One region of the Roseibium sp. AWQ4_290 genome, then DNA from elsewhere that is predicted to be linked to it. Evidence: riboswitches for the same ligand, from Rfam matches in the RefSeq annotation. Region 1 holds a riboswitch; the other holds the start of a gene.
The links. Region 1 has a riboswitch for cobalamin ahead of nrdH (glutaredoxin-like protein NrdH). Riboswitches for the same ligand answer to the same signal wherever they lie in the genome.
Positions count from the first base shown of each region.

Region 1 (7,635 bases):
GGCGCGCTGGTTTCGCTCAAGGACCGGGAGGATGTGAAAGCCAAGGTGCAGGCGTTATCCTGCGAAGCGGAGATTGTCTGCGGCGGGCTGGACTTGGTTGATCTTGTTTCCGGCGATGTGAAGCACGGCGCCTTCATGGCTCCTGTACTGCTGCACTGCGCAGATCCACTGTCAGCCGGGGCGGTTCACGCGGTGGAGGCCTTTGGGCCGGTGGCCACCGTGATGGCCTACCGGGAGCCCGAGGAAGCTGTGGTACTGGCGCAGAAAGGGCGGGGCTCTTTGGTCTCTTCTCTCTTCACTGATGATGCGGCAGTTGCCCGGGAGATTGTCGCTGGCCTTGCGGCTTTCCACGGCCGGGTGCTGATCGGCAACCGCCGCTCGGCGAAAAGCTCCACCGGGCATGGCTCGCCACTGGCACCTCTGGTTCATGGCGGACCGGGCCGCGCCGGGGGCGGCGAGGAAATGGGCGGCATGCGCGGGGTCAAACATTTCATGCAGCGCACCGCCCTTCAGGGCACGCCGGAGCTTTTGTCTGCGGTCACCGGCCAATGGATGGAAGGGGCGTCTGCCCAAAGCGGGGGGCATCCGTTCCGCAAGTCCCTGGCCGGATTGGCAATCGGGGATCAGATCGTGACAGAGGCGCGCGAGGTGTGTCAGGAGGATGTGGAGCATTTCGCGGAGTTTACCGGCGACACGTTCTACGCTCATATGGACAGCGATGCGGCCAGGGCCAATCCGTTTTTTGATGAAAGGGTCGCCCATGGCTACCTGATCGCGTCTTTTGCTGCCGGTCTTTTTGTCGATCCGGCACCGGGGCCGGTTCTGGCCAATTACGGCGTCGATAATTTGCGCTTCCTGACCCCGGTCTATTTTGGCGACAGCCTCAAAGTGCGTCTGACCTGCAAGGAGATCAACCCGCGCGCAACCGCCGATTATGGCGAAGTGCGCTGGGACTGTCAGGTCACCAAGCAGACCGGTGAGATTGCCGCGCAATATGATGTTCTGACCCTGGTAGCAAAGGACTGGGCGGCGCCAAAGGACAGCACCTGATGCCAACCTCACCATCCAATAGGGTCTTATTTATTGAGGCTTGTGTGAGGCGCGGGGGGATAAGGCGCAGTCCCCCTGTCTCCTGCCCTTCTTGAGAAGGGCGCAACTGCCGGAAATGCGCGGCAACTTGGTAAAATCATCAATTTAAGCTATTATAGGGCCGGTTTGATGAAGATGCTGGCCGCAGACGTTTTTTTGGCAAGCAGGCATCCCCCGGGCTTGAAGATGGGGCCGGCAGGAAATTGACAACGGACCAGAGCGCGCCGCGTTCTTGGGGAAACAAACCGGTTTGTCATGTGTGTTGAGTTTTTTGTTTTCAGGCGGCCAAAGGCAATCCGATGAGTTTCGGCTTGTGGCCAACGACGCGGTAGCGGCTTTTTTGGAGCCTTTTTCACGCGCTCCGGTGTGCAATTGGACAAGTGGGCAGTCGGCTGGCCGGTCTTTTGCCAGCCGGGACGTTGGGCGCAGGCCGTGTGTCATTGAAACTGCGGTCTGCTGTGATCGACTGAACCGAAGGATTTCAGATATGCAGACGCGTTTTAATCCTGCGACACACGGGTTTCATTTCAGCAACAAGGACATTCGCTGGAGCTATTTTGGTGCCAGCGGGCGGCAATTATGCGGCGGTATGTCCTTTGCAGCGCTTGATTTTTACTATTCCAACACCCCGATACCCAGCGATACGACACCGCCCGCCGAGCACTCGACCTTGCATGGATATATCAACCGCCGGCAGTTTGATGCCCACGGATTTGCCTTTCCCTATTTTACCGGCTCCGCCGCGGATACGAGACCGCAGCAACGGTACGAGGACAGCAAGAGGCAACAGTTCAGGTTGTTGAAACCTTACCTGGACCGGGAACAGCCCTATCCCATTCTGCTGGACGGGGGCGGGACGCCCTCCCGCAGCCACTGGGTGGTTGCCATCGGCTATGATCTTGTCAACGGAAGCCGGGACAGTGTCGCGCGGCTCCATGTCTATGACAACAATCAGCCAGATACAGTTCGCCAGCTGACGCCCATGGACAGCGTCCATCGCTGGCAGCTGCTTGGCGGATCGCAATATGATGCCTTCGTAGCAGGCACATGCTACCGGCTGGTCCGTCCGACGGCGGAGGAAATGGCACGGCCTGCACATGCAGGCCAGGCGCTGCGTGGCACCAGCCCTGGCGGGCACGGCATTGGGCCGTTGTGATTTGAACGTGGCGCAAGTGTCGGCTGCGAACAGGCAATGCGGGCCCGCCCGGCCGAGGTGGCCCAGTGTCAGGTCCTCCAGTGTCAGCTGGTCCGGTGCAGGGGGCGGGTGAAACCAAAAAGGCTGCAGCCTCATGACTGTAGCCTCTTTGTGTCTGTTGCGTTGAAATCTGTGATTTCAGGCTGCGAACGGCCAAGCCCTTGAGGAGCGGCTGGCTTTAAAAATCCCAGTCTTCGTCTTCGGTCGCCACCGCCTTGCCGATGACATAGGACGAGCCGGACCCGGAGAAGAAGTCGTGGTTTTCGTCCGCATTCGGGGAAAGCGAGGCCATGATGGCCGGATTGACCTGGCAGACACTGTCCGGAAAGAGCGGCTCATAGCCCAGATTCATCAGCGCCTTGTTGGCGTTGTAATGGAGGAAGTGTTTTACATCCTCGGTCAGGCTCACCCCGTCATAGAGGCTTTCGGTGTATTTCGACTCGATCTCGTAAAGGTCGAGCAGAAGCGAGAAGGCAAAGTCCTTGATCTCCTGCCGCTCCGCGTCCCCGGTCTTTTCCAGCATGCGCTGGAACTTGTAGCCGATGTAATAGCCGTGAACGGCTTCATCGCGGATGATCAGGCGGATCAGATCGGCCGTGTTGGTCAGCTTGGCCCGGCTGGACCAGTGCATGGGCAGATAGAAGCCGGAATAGAACAGGAAACTTTCCAGAAAGACGCTGGCGATCTTCTTTTTGAACGGCGAAGACGCAGCGTCATATTCCTGGAGGATCAGTTTGGACTTGGCCTGAAGGAATTCGTTTTCCTCCGACCAGCGGAAAGCCTCATCCACATCCGCCGTCCGGCAGAGGGTGGAAAAGACAGAGGAATAGCTGCGCGCATGGACCGCTTCCATGAAGGCAATATTTGTCAGCACCGCTTCTTCATGGGGCGTGAGCGCATCGGCCATCAGGGTGGGCGCCCCGACCGTGTTCTGGATCGTGTCGAGCAGGGTCAGGCCGGTGAACACGCGGATGGTGAGCTGCTGCTCGTCCTCGTGCAGCGTTGCCCAGCTCTGAATGTCGTTGGACAGGGGCACTTTTTCCGGCAGCCAGAAATTGACCGTGAGCCGGTTCCAGATTTCCAGGTCCTTGTCGTCTTCCAGCCGGTTCCAGTTGACGGCCCGGGGCACGGGCCGGGCCAGATTGGGAAGGGGTGTGTGCAGGGTCATTTGGGCTCTCCTAAAGCGAGCAGGACACGCAGCCCTGCACTTCGGTCCCTTCCAGGGCCATCTGGCGCAGGCGGATGTAGTAGATGGTCTTGATGCCCTTCTTCCAGGCATAGATCTGAGCCCGGTTGATATCGCGGGTGGTGGCGGTGTCGCGGAAGAAAAGGGTCAGGGACAGGCCCTGATCCACATGCTGGGTCGCCGCCGCATAGGTGTCGATGATCTTTTCCGGGCCGATCTCGTAGGCATCCTGATAGTAGTCGAGATTGTCATTGGTCATGAAGGGCGCGGGATAGTAGACCCGGCCGATCTTGCCTTCCTTGCGGATCTCGATTTTCGACACGATCGGATGGATCGACGAGGTCGCGTTGTTGATATAGCTGATCGACCCGGTGGGTGGAACGGCCTGAAGGTTGCGGTTGTAAAGGCCGTGGGTCATGACGGCTTCTTTCAGGGCGCGCCAGTCGTCCTGCGTCGGCAGGGTGATGTTGAAGGCCGCGAACAGCTCCTTGACCCGGTCCGTCTCCGGCACCCAGGCCGTGTCGATGTATTTGTCGAAGAAGGTGCCGTCCGCATAGCGGCTCTTTTCAAAACCCGTGAAGCTTGTGCCGCGCTCGCGTGCCAGCGCGTTCGAGGCGCGGATACAGTGATAGGCGACCGCGTAGAAATAGAAATTGGTGAAGTCGACCCCTTCTTCAGAGCCGTAGTGGATCTTTTCGCGGGCCAGAAAGCCGTGCAGGTTCATCTGGCCGAGGCCGATGGCGTGGCTTTCGTCATTGCCCCGGCGCACGGATGGCACACTGTCAATGGCGCTCATGACCGAGACGGCGGTCAGCGCGCGCACGGCCGTTTCCACGGTGGCGCCCAGATCGCCGCCATCCATCGCCTTGGCAATGTTCAGGGAGCCGAGATTGCAGGAGATATCCGTGCCCAGGTGGGAATAGCTGAGATCGTCCCGGAACTCGGACGCCTCGTTGACCTGCAGGATTTCCGAACACAGGTTCGACATGTTGATGCGCCCGTCCACCGGGTTGGCCCGGTTGGCGGTGTCCTCGAACAGGATATAGGGATAGCCGCTCTCAAACTGGATTTCCGCAATCGTCTGAAAGAAGCTGCGGGCGCGGATCTTGGTCTTGCGGATGCGCGGATCGTCCACCATCTCGCGGTATTTCTCGCTCACCGAAATCTGCGAGAACGGCATGCCATAGACCCGCTCCACATCGTGGGGCGAGAACAGGTACATGTCCTCGTCCTGCTTGGCGAGTTCGAAGGTGATGTCCGGGATCACGACCCCGAGGGAGAGGGTCTTGATGCGGATCTTCTCGTCCGCGTTTTCCCGCTTGGTGTCGAGAAAGCGCAGGATGTCCGGATGGTGGGCGTTCAGATAGACCGCCCCCGCGCCCTGGCGCGCGCCAAGCTGGTTGGCATAGGAAAAGCTGTCTTCCAGAAGCTTCATCACCGGAATGACGCCGGAGGACTGGTTTTCAATGCCTTTGATCGGGGCGCCGGCTTCGCGGATATTGGTCAGAAGCAGGGCGACCCCGCCGCCGCGCTTGGACAGCTGCAGCGCGGAATTGATGCCGCGGCCGATGGATTCCATGTTGTCTTCAAGGCGCAGCAGGAAGCAGGAGATGAGCTCGCCGCGCTGCTGCTTGCCCGCATTCAGGAAGGTCGGGGTCGCCGGCTGGAAGCGGCCGGACAGGATCTCGTCCATCAGCCGCATGGCCAGGTTTTCATCGCCGTCGGCCAGGGTCAGGGCCACCATCACCACCCGGTCCTCGAACCGCTCCAGGTAGCGCTTGCCGTCAAAGGTCTTCAGCGTGTAGCTGGTGTAATACTTGAAGGCGCCCAAAAAGGTTGGAAACCGGAATTTGCGGGCATAGGCCGCCTCGAACACGGACTTGACGAAGGCCGCGTCGTACCGGTCCAGAACTTCCTGCTCATAATAGCCTTCTCGTACCAGATAGCCGAGCTTTTCTTCCAGCGAATGGAAGAACACGGTGTTCTGGTTCACATGCTGCAGGAAATACTGCCGGGCCGCTTGCCGGTCCGCATCAAACTGGATCTGCCCGCCGCTGTCATAAAGGTTCAGCATGGCATTGAGGGCGTGGTAGTCAACGGCAGCAGCCTGCTGGGCAGGCCGGTCTAGGACATCTGTTGCCAAAATTTCGTCATCCCGTGGTCAACGCGGGCAAGGTCCGTGTCGGTTCCGGCCAGCTCGAAGCGGTAGAGCACCGGTACGCCGCATTTTTTCGACACGACTTGCCCTGCATAGGCGAAAAAAGACCCAAAGTTGCGATTGCCGGAAGCAATCACCCCCTTGAGGAGCGCGCGCGTGGGCGCATCATTCAGGAACCGGATCACCTGCTTTGGAACGGCCCCGCGTCCTTCCCCATCCGCATAAGTCGGAAGGACGAGGACGAAGGGCCCGGCGACGTCTGGAAGCGCTGCGGACGCATTGCGGGGAATGCGCAGGGCGGGCGCACCGAGCCGTTCGATAAAGCGGTGGGTGTTGCCGGAGGCGCTTGAGAAATAGACAAGCGTTCCCATTGGATCAAAGCCGCCGGAGGTTTAGCTGAGCGCTGCAATCTTGTCCGGGCGGAACCCGGCCCAGTGGTCGCCCATGGCTTCAACAACCGGCACCTGCTGATAACCGAGGGACTGAACGTGCTCGAACGCTTCGCTGTCTTCGCTCAGGTCGATAATGGTGTAGTCGACGCCCTTTTTGTCGAGCGCACGGTAGGTGGCGTTGCATTGCACACAGGACGGCTTGCTGTAAACGGTGATGGTCATTGTTTCTTGCACCCCGAGTCGGTCTTTTCATGGGAACGGCAGCGCGCAAGAAGGGCCTGTGCCGAGGCACATGGTCATCCCGCCCCGCGGACCCGCCGTCCGTTAGCGTTTTTACATTCAAGGCAGGTCTCCTGGCTCACAGGTCAATGCCGGTTTGATCCGCCTTCCCGGAGATCTCCAGTGGCGTCTGGATCCCAGCTTCCTGTTCACAGTTGCGGGGGCAGCACCGGGTTTGCATCTGCCTGCGCACCGGTTTCCCTCTTAGCCGGCAATGCAAAAGAATCGCCGGGCCCTGAACACTAAATACAGTAGGTAAGTGAGTTCTGGTGTCAATCTGTAGGTGGTTCGGGATTTTGCTCAAATCAGAGGCAGAATGGACCGGGACGCTGTTTTGGGCCGGATCAGCAGCGGAAACCGGAGGACGGACCCCGTTGCAAAACCGGTGGACAATTGTTGGTGCTGCTGTGACTGATGGTCAGTCGTTGGGGCGTCTGCCGGATACGGGGCCGGGACCGTCAAGATGTTGTGCCAGAGAGCCTCTGGGCAATTTGCACCGCAATCTGGCTTCACAGAAGGGAGGGCGTCCATGATCAGTCCTCCATGTCTGCGAAGATCGCGTCCTGGTGAACCAGGTCGCCCAAAAGGCTGTGGGTCAAGGCGAGGGAAAACAGGAAACGGCCGCCGCCAAGGTCCCGGTGGGTGATGGCAAGCGCGCCCGGGCTCAGCCAGGCGGGCAGCCGCAGCCGCACGGTTCCAGCTTGCAGGAAATAGTGGTCGCTCGTGAAGACCAAGGCGTTGGGGCGGGCGCTGACGCGCAAGGCCATGCCGATGCCGCAGCCGATATATTCTTCCAGGCCGGTTGGACCGGCGAAGCGCTTGGAGCTGTGAATGACCTGCGGAAACCCGCGCGCCCGGCCATATTGGCGCAGCCAGAACTGGCCGTCTCCGGCACAGTCCTCCGTGACGGAGACGACGGCGGGCTGGTTAAGGCAGCTCAGGTCATGGGGCAGCGGGGCGCCCACCAGCCGTGCCAGCTGGGAGAGGCAGGCTCCGGCCCGGCTCCTGCGCATGGCAACCACCTGGCCCTGATAGACTGTGCTGGCCCCGCCGCGCAGCCGTTTGCCAAAGCGGCGGCGGATGGCGGGGGACAGGCTGGCCCAGGCAGTTTCGCCCAGCAATTTGCGAAAGCGCAGATCGGCCTGCTGTCCGGTCCCGCCAGGAGGCGGGCGCCGGGGGGCGCAAAGACGGGCTGCGGGTGGTGGAGGGCTCGTTGGGATCTGCATGATACACCCTTTCCTGTTAGGTTTGTTGTTTCTGTATAAAGAGAAATTAATAGACAAAAATTTTTCGACTTGTCCTCAGCCAGTTCTGGTTCTGGTTCTGGTTCTGGCGA
Region 1 is NZ_JBSWYG010000016.1:80,273-87,907, forward strand. Features, by position in the region: gene paaZ (phenylacetic acid degradation bifunctional protein PaaZ) at 1-1,050, shown strand, start outside; gene ACXAH0_RS16840 (hypothetical protein) at 1,577-2,245, shown strand; gene nrdF (class 1b ribonucleoside-diphosphate reductase subunit beta) at 2,463-3,452, opposite strand; gene nrdE (class 1b ribonucleoside-diphosphate reductase subunit alpha) at 3,463-5,613, opposite strand; gene nrdI (class Ib ribonucleoside-diphosphate reductase assembly flavoprotein NrdI) at 5,595-5,999, opposite strand; gene nrdH (glutaredoxin-like protein NrdH) at 6,021-6,242, opposite strand; cobalamin riboswitch at 6,347-6,552, opposite strand; gene ACXAH0_RS16865 (DUF4166 domain-containing protein) at 6,833-7,525, opposite strand.

Region 2 (7,635 bases), on a different contig from region 1:
CGTCTCAGTTCACGGTGATCCAGCGCAGCATCAGGAAGTTGTCAGCCCGTTGGGTCAGATCAATTGTGGCCTTTGAGCCCCAAAGCAGCGGCTGGATATGGAGCGGTACATAGGCCACGTCTTCCTGTAGAAGTGCGGCGGCTTCATCCAAAAGCGCCTGACGTTTGCCGGGATCGATTTCAGTCTGGATGGCGGGTAGAAGTTCGTCGATCCGTGGATTGGAATAGCCTCCGAAATTCCAGCTGCCCAGCTTCTTTTCCTCATTTTGGGTGGCTGCCAGAAAGCGCAAGGGATGTTCGGCATCAAATGTGCCCGGCGACCAGCCCAGCAGGTACATGTCGAAATTTCCGGCACGCAGATCCGGCCAGTAAGTGCGCACCGGCATGGCATTCAGATCCGCTCGCAGGCCGACCTGGGCCAGCATCGCGGCAATCGCCTTGCACAGGGCTTCGTCATTGATGTAGCGGTCATTGGTGCATTTGAGACCGAAGGAAAACCCGTCCGGATATCCGGCCTCTGCCAACAGCGCCTGCGCAATTTCCGGGTCATAGGGGGGACGGCCGGAGGCGGCGGTGCTATAGCCTTTCATCTGCGGGCTCACAAGCTGGGAGACGGTCTGGGCCATGCCGCGCATGATCTTGTCAACCAGGGCATCCGCATAGACCGCCCGTTGAACCGCCCGGCGCACGCGCACATCCTGAAAGGGGTTCTTGTCCGCCAGGTCCTTTGAAGAGGTCAGGGTTTCATGGTGATGGGCAAAGCCGAGCATGATTACCCGTGCCTCAATGCCCCGATGCAGGGTGAGACCGTCCTGGTTTTCGATTCGGGCGACATCCTGCACCGGCACCGGATTTATCAGGTCGACCTGGCCGCTCAGTAGACCGGAGACCGCAGTCGCCGGGTTGGCAATCGGCAGGAAGGTGGCCTTGGTCAGATTGTGCTCTGCCATGTCCCACCAGTTTTCAAACGGCTCCAGAACGGTGGTCACTCCCGGTTCCCTTGTGGTGAGCCGGAAGGGGCCGGTGCCGTTTGTGTGCAGTGTTGCGTGAGTCTCCAACTCCTTGGCCGGACGCACGGCGCCATTCGCCACGGCCCAGTCCTTGTCCAGGATCAGAAAATTGGCAATGGAATCGGGAAAGAGCGGCGCGGGCGCATGTGTCAGGAAATCGATTGTATGGGGCCCCACAATCCGGACCTCCCGGACCGGTGCGAACCAGGAACGGGTGTCGGCCTCCTTGGACGCTGCCCGCTCATAGGAGAACAGCACATCGTCTGCCGCAAACGCCGCGCCGTTATGGAAGGTGACCCCCTTGCGCAGGTGAAAGCGCCAGCCATCCTGGCCAAGCGGTTCCCAGCTTTCCGCCAGAGAGCCCTCAATCTGCATATCCCGGTCGCGGCGAACGAGGCCTTCATAGATATTGTTGAGGAAACCCAGAACGGGGGCAGAGTTGACCGCGTGGGGATCCATGGTTTGGGGATCGGTGGGGGAGGACCAGCGTAGTTCTGCGGCCTGCGCGCACATGCCGGCGGAGAGGAGCGTGGCCGAGACAATCCAACCCGACAGCCAGCAAGACTTGCAAAGACCTGATCTGATCATGATGCACCCCAATGCCCTGGGGACCGCCGCGTTTGAAAGGCCGTTTCCAGTCGCGCTCAAACATCAAAGCTTTCAGTGCAAAGGTCGCACGTTCCCTTCAAATTACGCTGGGGGTCCCGATAAAAAAATACCTTGGGATGAAGGGTAAGGGATCTACACGCAAAAGAAAGACCGGGTCTAACAGAAGGCCCGGTATTCTTGTCAAATATGCGTGATAGTCTGATGGGCGAAACGGTTTGCCTGCGGCGAGGGAAGGGCTCAGGCCTGTCCCGCCACCATCAGGGCAAAGGCCTGGTTGAGGGCGACCTCCTTCAGCCGGTCGAACCGGCCGGAGGCACCACCATGGCCTGCTTCCATATTGGTCTTCAGCATCAGAAGATTGGCGTCTGTCTTGGTGGCCCGCAAACGGGCGACCCATTTGGCCGGTTCCCAGTAGGTCACGCGCGGGTCGGTGAGCCCGGCAATGGCCAGGATCGCCGGATAGGCCTTGGCCTCCACATTGTCGTAAGGCGAATAGGAGGCGATATAGGCATAGGCCTCCTTGTCCGTGATCGGATTGCCCCATTCGGGCCATTCCGGCGGGGTCAGCGGCAGAGTGTCGTCCAGCATGGTGGCCAGAACATCGACAAAGGGCACTTCGGCAATCAGGCCGCCGAATTTCTCCGGGGCCATATTGGCGATGGCGCCCATCAGCATGCCGCCGGCCGATCCGCCCTGGGCGATGATGCGCTGATGGGTGGTAAAGTTCCCGGCGACCAGATGGTCAGCCGCTGCGATGAAGTCGGTGAAGGTGTTCTTCTTGTTCTCGCGCCGCCCGCCCTTGTACCAGCGGAAGCCCTTGTCCTTGCCACCCCGGATATGGGCAATGGCGTAGACAAACCCCCGGTCCACGAGCGACAGGCAATTTGTGTTGAAGCTGGCTGGAATGGTGATGCCGTAAGAGCCATAGCCGTAGAGCAGCAGCGGTGCGGAGCCATCCAGCGGTGTGTCCTTGTGGTAGAGGATCGAGACCGGCACGGTCTCCCCATCGGCGGCCGGGGCCATCAGCCGCCGCGTCACATAGTCGGCGGCGATGTGGCCGGACGGGATCTCCTGTTCCTTGCGCAGCACCCGGTCACGGGTTTCAACATCATAATCGAAGGTCTGCGACGGGGTCGTCATTGAGGAATAGGTGAATCGGATCGAGGTCGTGTCGTATTCGTAGCTGCCGCCAAAGCCAAGCGAATAGGCTTCCTCGTCAAATTCGACGGAATGTTCCAGGCCATCGGCCAGGCGGTGGATGACGATGCGCGGCAGGCCGTCTTCGCGCTCCAGCCGTGCCATGAAGGTCTTGAAGACACAATGGGCGAGGATCAGGCAGCCAGGTTTGTGTGCGACATAGTCTTTCCAGAACTCCCGGCTCGGGGTCGCCTTTGGCGCGGTAACGATCTTGAAATCTTCTGCGCTGCCCAGATTGGTGAGGATATAGAGCGTGTCACCGTGGTCATCGACCGAATATTCCACGCCCGTGTCGCGCGGCGCAATCAGCTGGGGCGGGGTTTCGGGCAGATGGGCCGGGATCATCCAGACTTCGGAGGTTTCGTGGTCATGGATATCGATCAGGATCGTTTCGCCGGACTGGGTCTTGCCGACCCCCATGAAGAAGCCGGCATCCTTTTCCTCGTGAACCAGAACATCTTCGGCCGGATCGGTGCCGATCTTGTGGCGGAAGAGCTTTGAGGGCCGGTGATTGCTGTCGAGGCGGACATAGAACACGAATTTGCTGTCGGCGGAAAAGACGCCGCCGCCGCCCGTGTCTTCAATGCTGTAGTCCAGATCCTTGCCGGTGGCGGTGTCGCGCAGCTGCAGGGAATAATATTCCGAGCCCTTGTCGTCATAGGCCCATGCCAGCAGGGTGTGGTCCGGCGACTGGCTGGCCCCGCCAATGCGGAAATAGGCCTTGCCGTCCGCTTCCTTGTCGCCATGCAGCAGGATCGTTTCCTCGCCGCCCTCCCGCCGGGTGCGGAAGAAGATCGGCTGCTGGCCGCCGGTCTCATACTTCATGCCATAGGCATAAGGTCCGTCCGGGGCGGGCACGGAGCTGTCATCTTCCTTGATGCGGCCACGCATCTCTGCAAAGAGCGTCTCCTGAAGCGCGCTGGTGGTGGCCATGGCTTCCTCCTGGTAGGCGTTTTCAGCCTCCAGATAGGCCCGGATGTCAGCGTCCAGCACGGCCGGGTCACGCATGACCTCTTGCCAATTGTCCGCCCGCAGCCAACCAAAGTCGTCCTGCCGGGAAATGCCGTGGGTTTCAAGGGTGACGGGGCGCGCTTCGGCGCGGGGAGGCAAAGTGCTTTTGGTCATGGCCAAGCAGGTAGGATTTTTGAGCGGTCATGGCAAGATGGGATTTCCTGCCGGCCAGAGACAGGAAGGCCCTATTTGTAGACGATCCGGTTGCGCACCTTGTCCAGGTTCAGCTTGTCCAGAGCCGGGCTGCCCGCCTTGATATAGAGTGTTGCTTCGCTGGCGTGCACTTCACTGACCGGCAAACTACCCGGCGGCACCTTTTCAAGAAGAATTTTTGCGGCCATTCGCGCCGCAGCTTCTCCCCGTTCCCGGTATTCCGTCCCGAAGGCCAGCATGATCCCTTCTGTCACATAGGCGGTTGAGGAGCCGATACTGACCAGATCAGGCGGGACGAGCTCTGCGATCGCTTCGGCATGTGCAGCAAAAGATGAAGAGGCTGTCACATAAAGGGCGCCGACGGATCGGAGCTGCGGTTTCAGGGCCGCGATCTGCAGGTCCTTCTCATCTGCATCGGGCGAAAACCGCAGGCGCACCGCCTTGATGCCAAGCGCTTCGGCGGCTTGGGTCAGCCGGTCCGTTTCGGCAATCGCATTGGGTTCGCGGGGATCGAACAGGATGGCAAGGGACGAAAAACTGTAGATCTTGCGCAGCAAATCCAGATTGGTGTCCGGGGACAGAGACATCTTCACACCGGTCAGTCCGGCTGGAGGCTGGTCCAGGGAGAGCACCAGTCCTGCGCCAACCGGATCAGCCACAATATTGAAGACATGAGGCACGCCGCCTGCACCGAAATTTTGAACGGTCAGGCTTGCGGTTGTCCCGAATGTGTAGATCAGGTCCTTTGATTTCAGATGGTCCAGATTGTCGCGCAGAAACCGGGCCAGCTCATCCTCACTTCTGCGGGCATCGAAATATTCAAAGTCAGCGTCAACCCCCAAGGTTTCAAGCTTGCGGACAAAGCCGTCCTCCGCCTCAGTGGTGCCGCGCCAGGTGATGATCAGGATGGACTTTGCATCCGCCCATACCGGAGCGGCGCTGAAAGCGGAGATCAGAAGAAATGCTATTGTCAGCCGTAGAAACACAATACTATCTCTCGGTTGTGAATCTTGTTTCTGCTTATTTTTCGATAAATACTGTAAGGTTAATGATATTGTTTTGATTGATATTATCAACCGGCATTCAAAAATTCTTTGGATGTATAAATTTTTGATTGGAATCTTAGGGTTGCTTTTGTTTTAAGTGTATTATTTCGAGTTACAACCTTTTGTGTTAACTATTGACAGGCGCTTCGGAATTCGACACACACAAAGGGATGGTTCTCGTATCCGGAGACGGATCGGGATTAAAAGGGAACACGGTGCGGCGTAGCCAACAGGCACCAAGTCCGTGACTGCCCCCGCAACTGTGAGCGGAGAGCAAACCTGACAACACCACTGGGGATGCCCGGGAAGGTTCAGGTGCGCAGCGACCCGCAAGTCAGGAGACCTGCCATATCACCCATAACTTCAACCCGGACGGGGTGTTCCGGAGGAGCGGATGACATGGCATCACATATGATCCCGGCCTGGCCGGACATTCGGTTCTTGAAAGCCCCGTTTGGTCGCGGAGGGCGATATGAGCCGGAGACGTTTCCAAACCTGTGACCCCTGCGGAGATCCGCCTGGGCTGGTCTGTGCCTCGAGCAGCCGCACCGGGCGGGCCACCTGTGCGAACGGACAGGAAAAGCTGCTTGCGCCGTCTGAGGATCGTAATGTAATAACATTACAAATTTCATCTCGGCTTGACCTGCCCGCATGCGTCCGTGTGCCGGCACACAAGCTGTTAGCGCAGAGCAGGGGCACATGAAGCAGGGGCAGCCGGGCCTCCGGATCACGCAAGGCCTTCCGGAACAATCGGGAGGGCCGGATGGCCGCCCCGGGCCGGAGCTGATCACGCAGCTTCTGCACGCATTGCCGATTGGGCAGACCGGAGAGGCTGCGTCTGGAAAAATTCCGGAGTTTGATCTGTCCGGCCTGGCCTTTATGGCGGGCTGCGACCGGCCCGGCAAGGTTGCCTTCAGCGTCAGGGACAAAGCAGCCTGTTTTTTCGGGGACATCGATCCGCAGCCGGATATCGGGGATCTTGTTGCCTTTGCTAACCAGTACCGGGAGCCGTTGGATGGCTGGTTCAATTCCGGCACGCGGCCGGGCAAGCCGCGCGGCGCTGGCAGGCAGTTTCTGTGTTTTGCCTGTGAATCTGCCCGAAACGGCGGAGCTGCCATGGGGGGCCAGCTATGACGGGCGCGTCGCTTTCCGTGAAAGAAGCCAGCTGGGCCACCGGGCAGGGCACGACCATTCTTAGATCGGTCAGTTTCGATCTGGCGCCGGGGCAGGTGCTTGGAATTGCCGGGGCCAATGGGGCTGGCAAGTCGACCTTGCTGCGGCTGTTATATCGGTTTCACAGGCCGAGCTCCGGCATGATCCTGCTCGATGGGGCTGATCTGTGGAAACTGTCTGCCCGGCAGACTGCGCGCAAAGTGGCTGCTGTTCTTCAGGAGCAGCCGACTGATTTTGCCTTGAGCGTCCGCGAAATCGTTTCGCTCGGCCGCAGGCCCCATGGCAGCGGCTTTGCCGCTGCCGGAAAACGGGACCGGGAGATCACTGGGGCGTCTCTAGAACGCATGGGGCTTTCGCCTCTTGCCTCCAGATCTTTCGGGACCTTGTCCGGGGGGGAGCGCCAGCGGGTGATGGTGGCAAGGGCCTTGGCCCAGGAGCCGCAGCTGCTTGTACTGGATGAGCCGACAAACCATCTCGACATCCGCCATCAGCTAGAGATCGTTGCCCTGATCGGCAGTCTCAACATCACCATTGTCACAAGCCTGCATGATCTGAATCTTGCCGGGCGGGTCTGCGACCGGGTTCTGTTATTGCACAAGGGCAGTGCTGTTGCCTTTGGTCTGCCCGAACAAGTGCTGACCCCGACCCATATCGAACAAGCCTATTGCGTTCAGGCGCAGCGCCAGAAGCTGGTGCCGGGCAATGAGCCGCATCTGACTTTTCACCTTTGAAACTCTGGAGTTCTTCATGAAACGACTGGCCCTGTGTCTTGCCGCCTCGCTGTTTTCCGCCCAGGCATTTGCCGAAACCACTGTCCGCAGCTGCGACCGGGATGTGACGTTTGACCATCCACCGAAGGCGGCGGTCTCCCATGATGTCAATCTGACTGAAATGATGCTGGTTTTGGGCCTGCGCGACCGCATGGCCGGGTATACGGGCATTTCCGGCTGGAAGACGCTGGATGAGGACATGCGCGCGGGCGTGGCCAAGCTGCCGGAACTGGCGGCCAAATACCCGACCAAGGAAGTGCTGGTCGGCGCAGATGCGGATTTCCTCTTTGCCGGCTGGAATTACGGCATGAAAGTGGGCGGTGAGGTGACGCCGGAAACCCTCGCGCCCTATGGTATCAAGGTCTATGAACTGACGGAATCCTGCATCCATATTGGTGACAAACCGAAGGTCTCCATGGAGGACATGTATAATGACCTGCTCAATCTGGGCCGGATCTTTGACGTGGAAGACAGGGCTCAGAAGCTTGTGGACGGATATAAGGCCGAGTTGGGAAGCTTCAAATCGACTTTAAATAGATCAGATAAAACATTGAAAGTTTTTGTCTATGACAGTGGAGAAGATCGGCCGTTCACAGCGGGCCGCTACGCCATGCCGACTGCACTGATCGAGGCCGCAGGCGGGGTCAACATTCTGGATGACTTTGAC
Region 2 is NZ_JBSWYG010000007.1:136,603-144,237, forward strand. Features, by position in the region: gene ACXAH0_RS09125 (ABC transporter substrate-binding protein) at 5-1,597, opposite strand; gene ACXAH0_RS09130 (S9 family peptidase) at 1,856-3,940, opposite strand; gene ACXAH0_RS09135 (ABC transporter substrate binding protein) at 4,012-4,965, opposite strand; cobalamin riboswitch at 5,180-5,390, shown strand; gene ACXAH0_RS09140 (DUF1636 family protein) at 5,725-6,159, shown strand; gene ACXAH0_RS09145 (ABC transporter ATP-binding protein) at 6,156-6,929, shown strand; gene ACXAH0_RS09150 (ABC transporter substrate-binding protein) at 6,946-7,635, shown strand, end outside.
Region 2: it holds a riboswitch for cobalamin, as region 1 does, so the genes downstream of both, ACXAH0_RS09140 (DUF1636 family protein) here and nrdH (glutaredoxin-like protein NrdH) in region 1, are expected to answer to the same signal.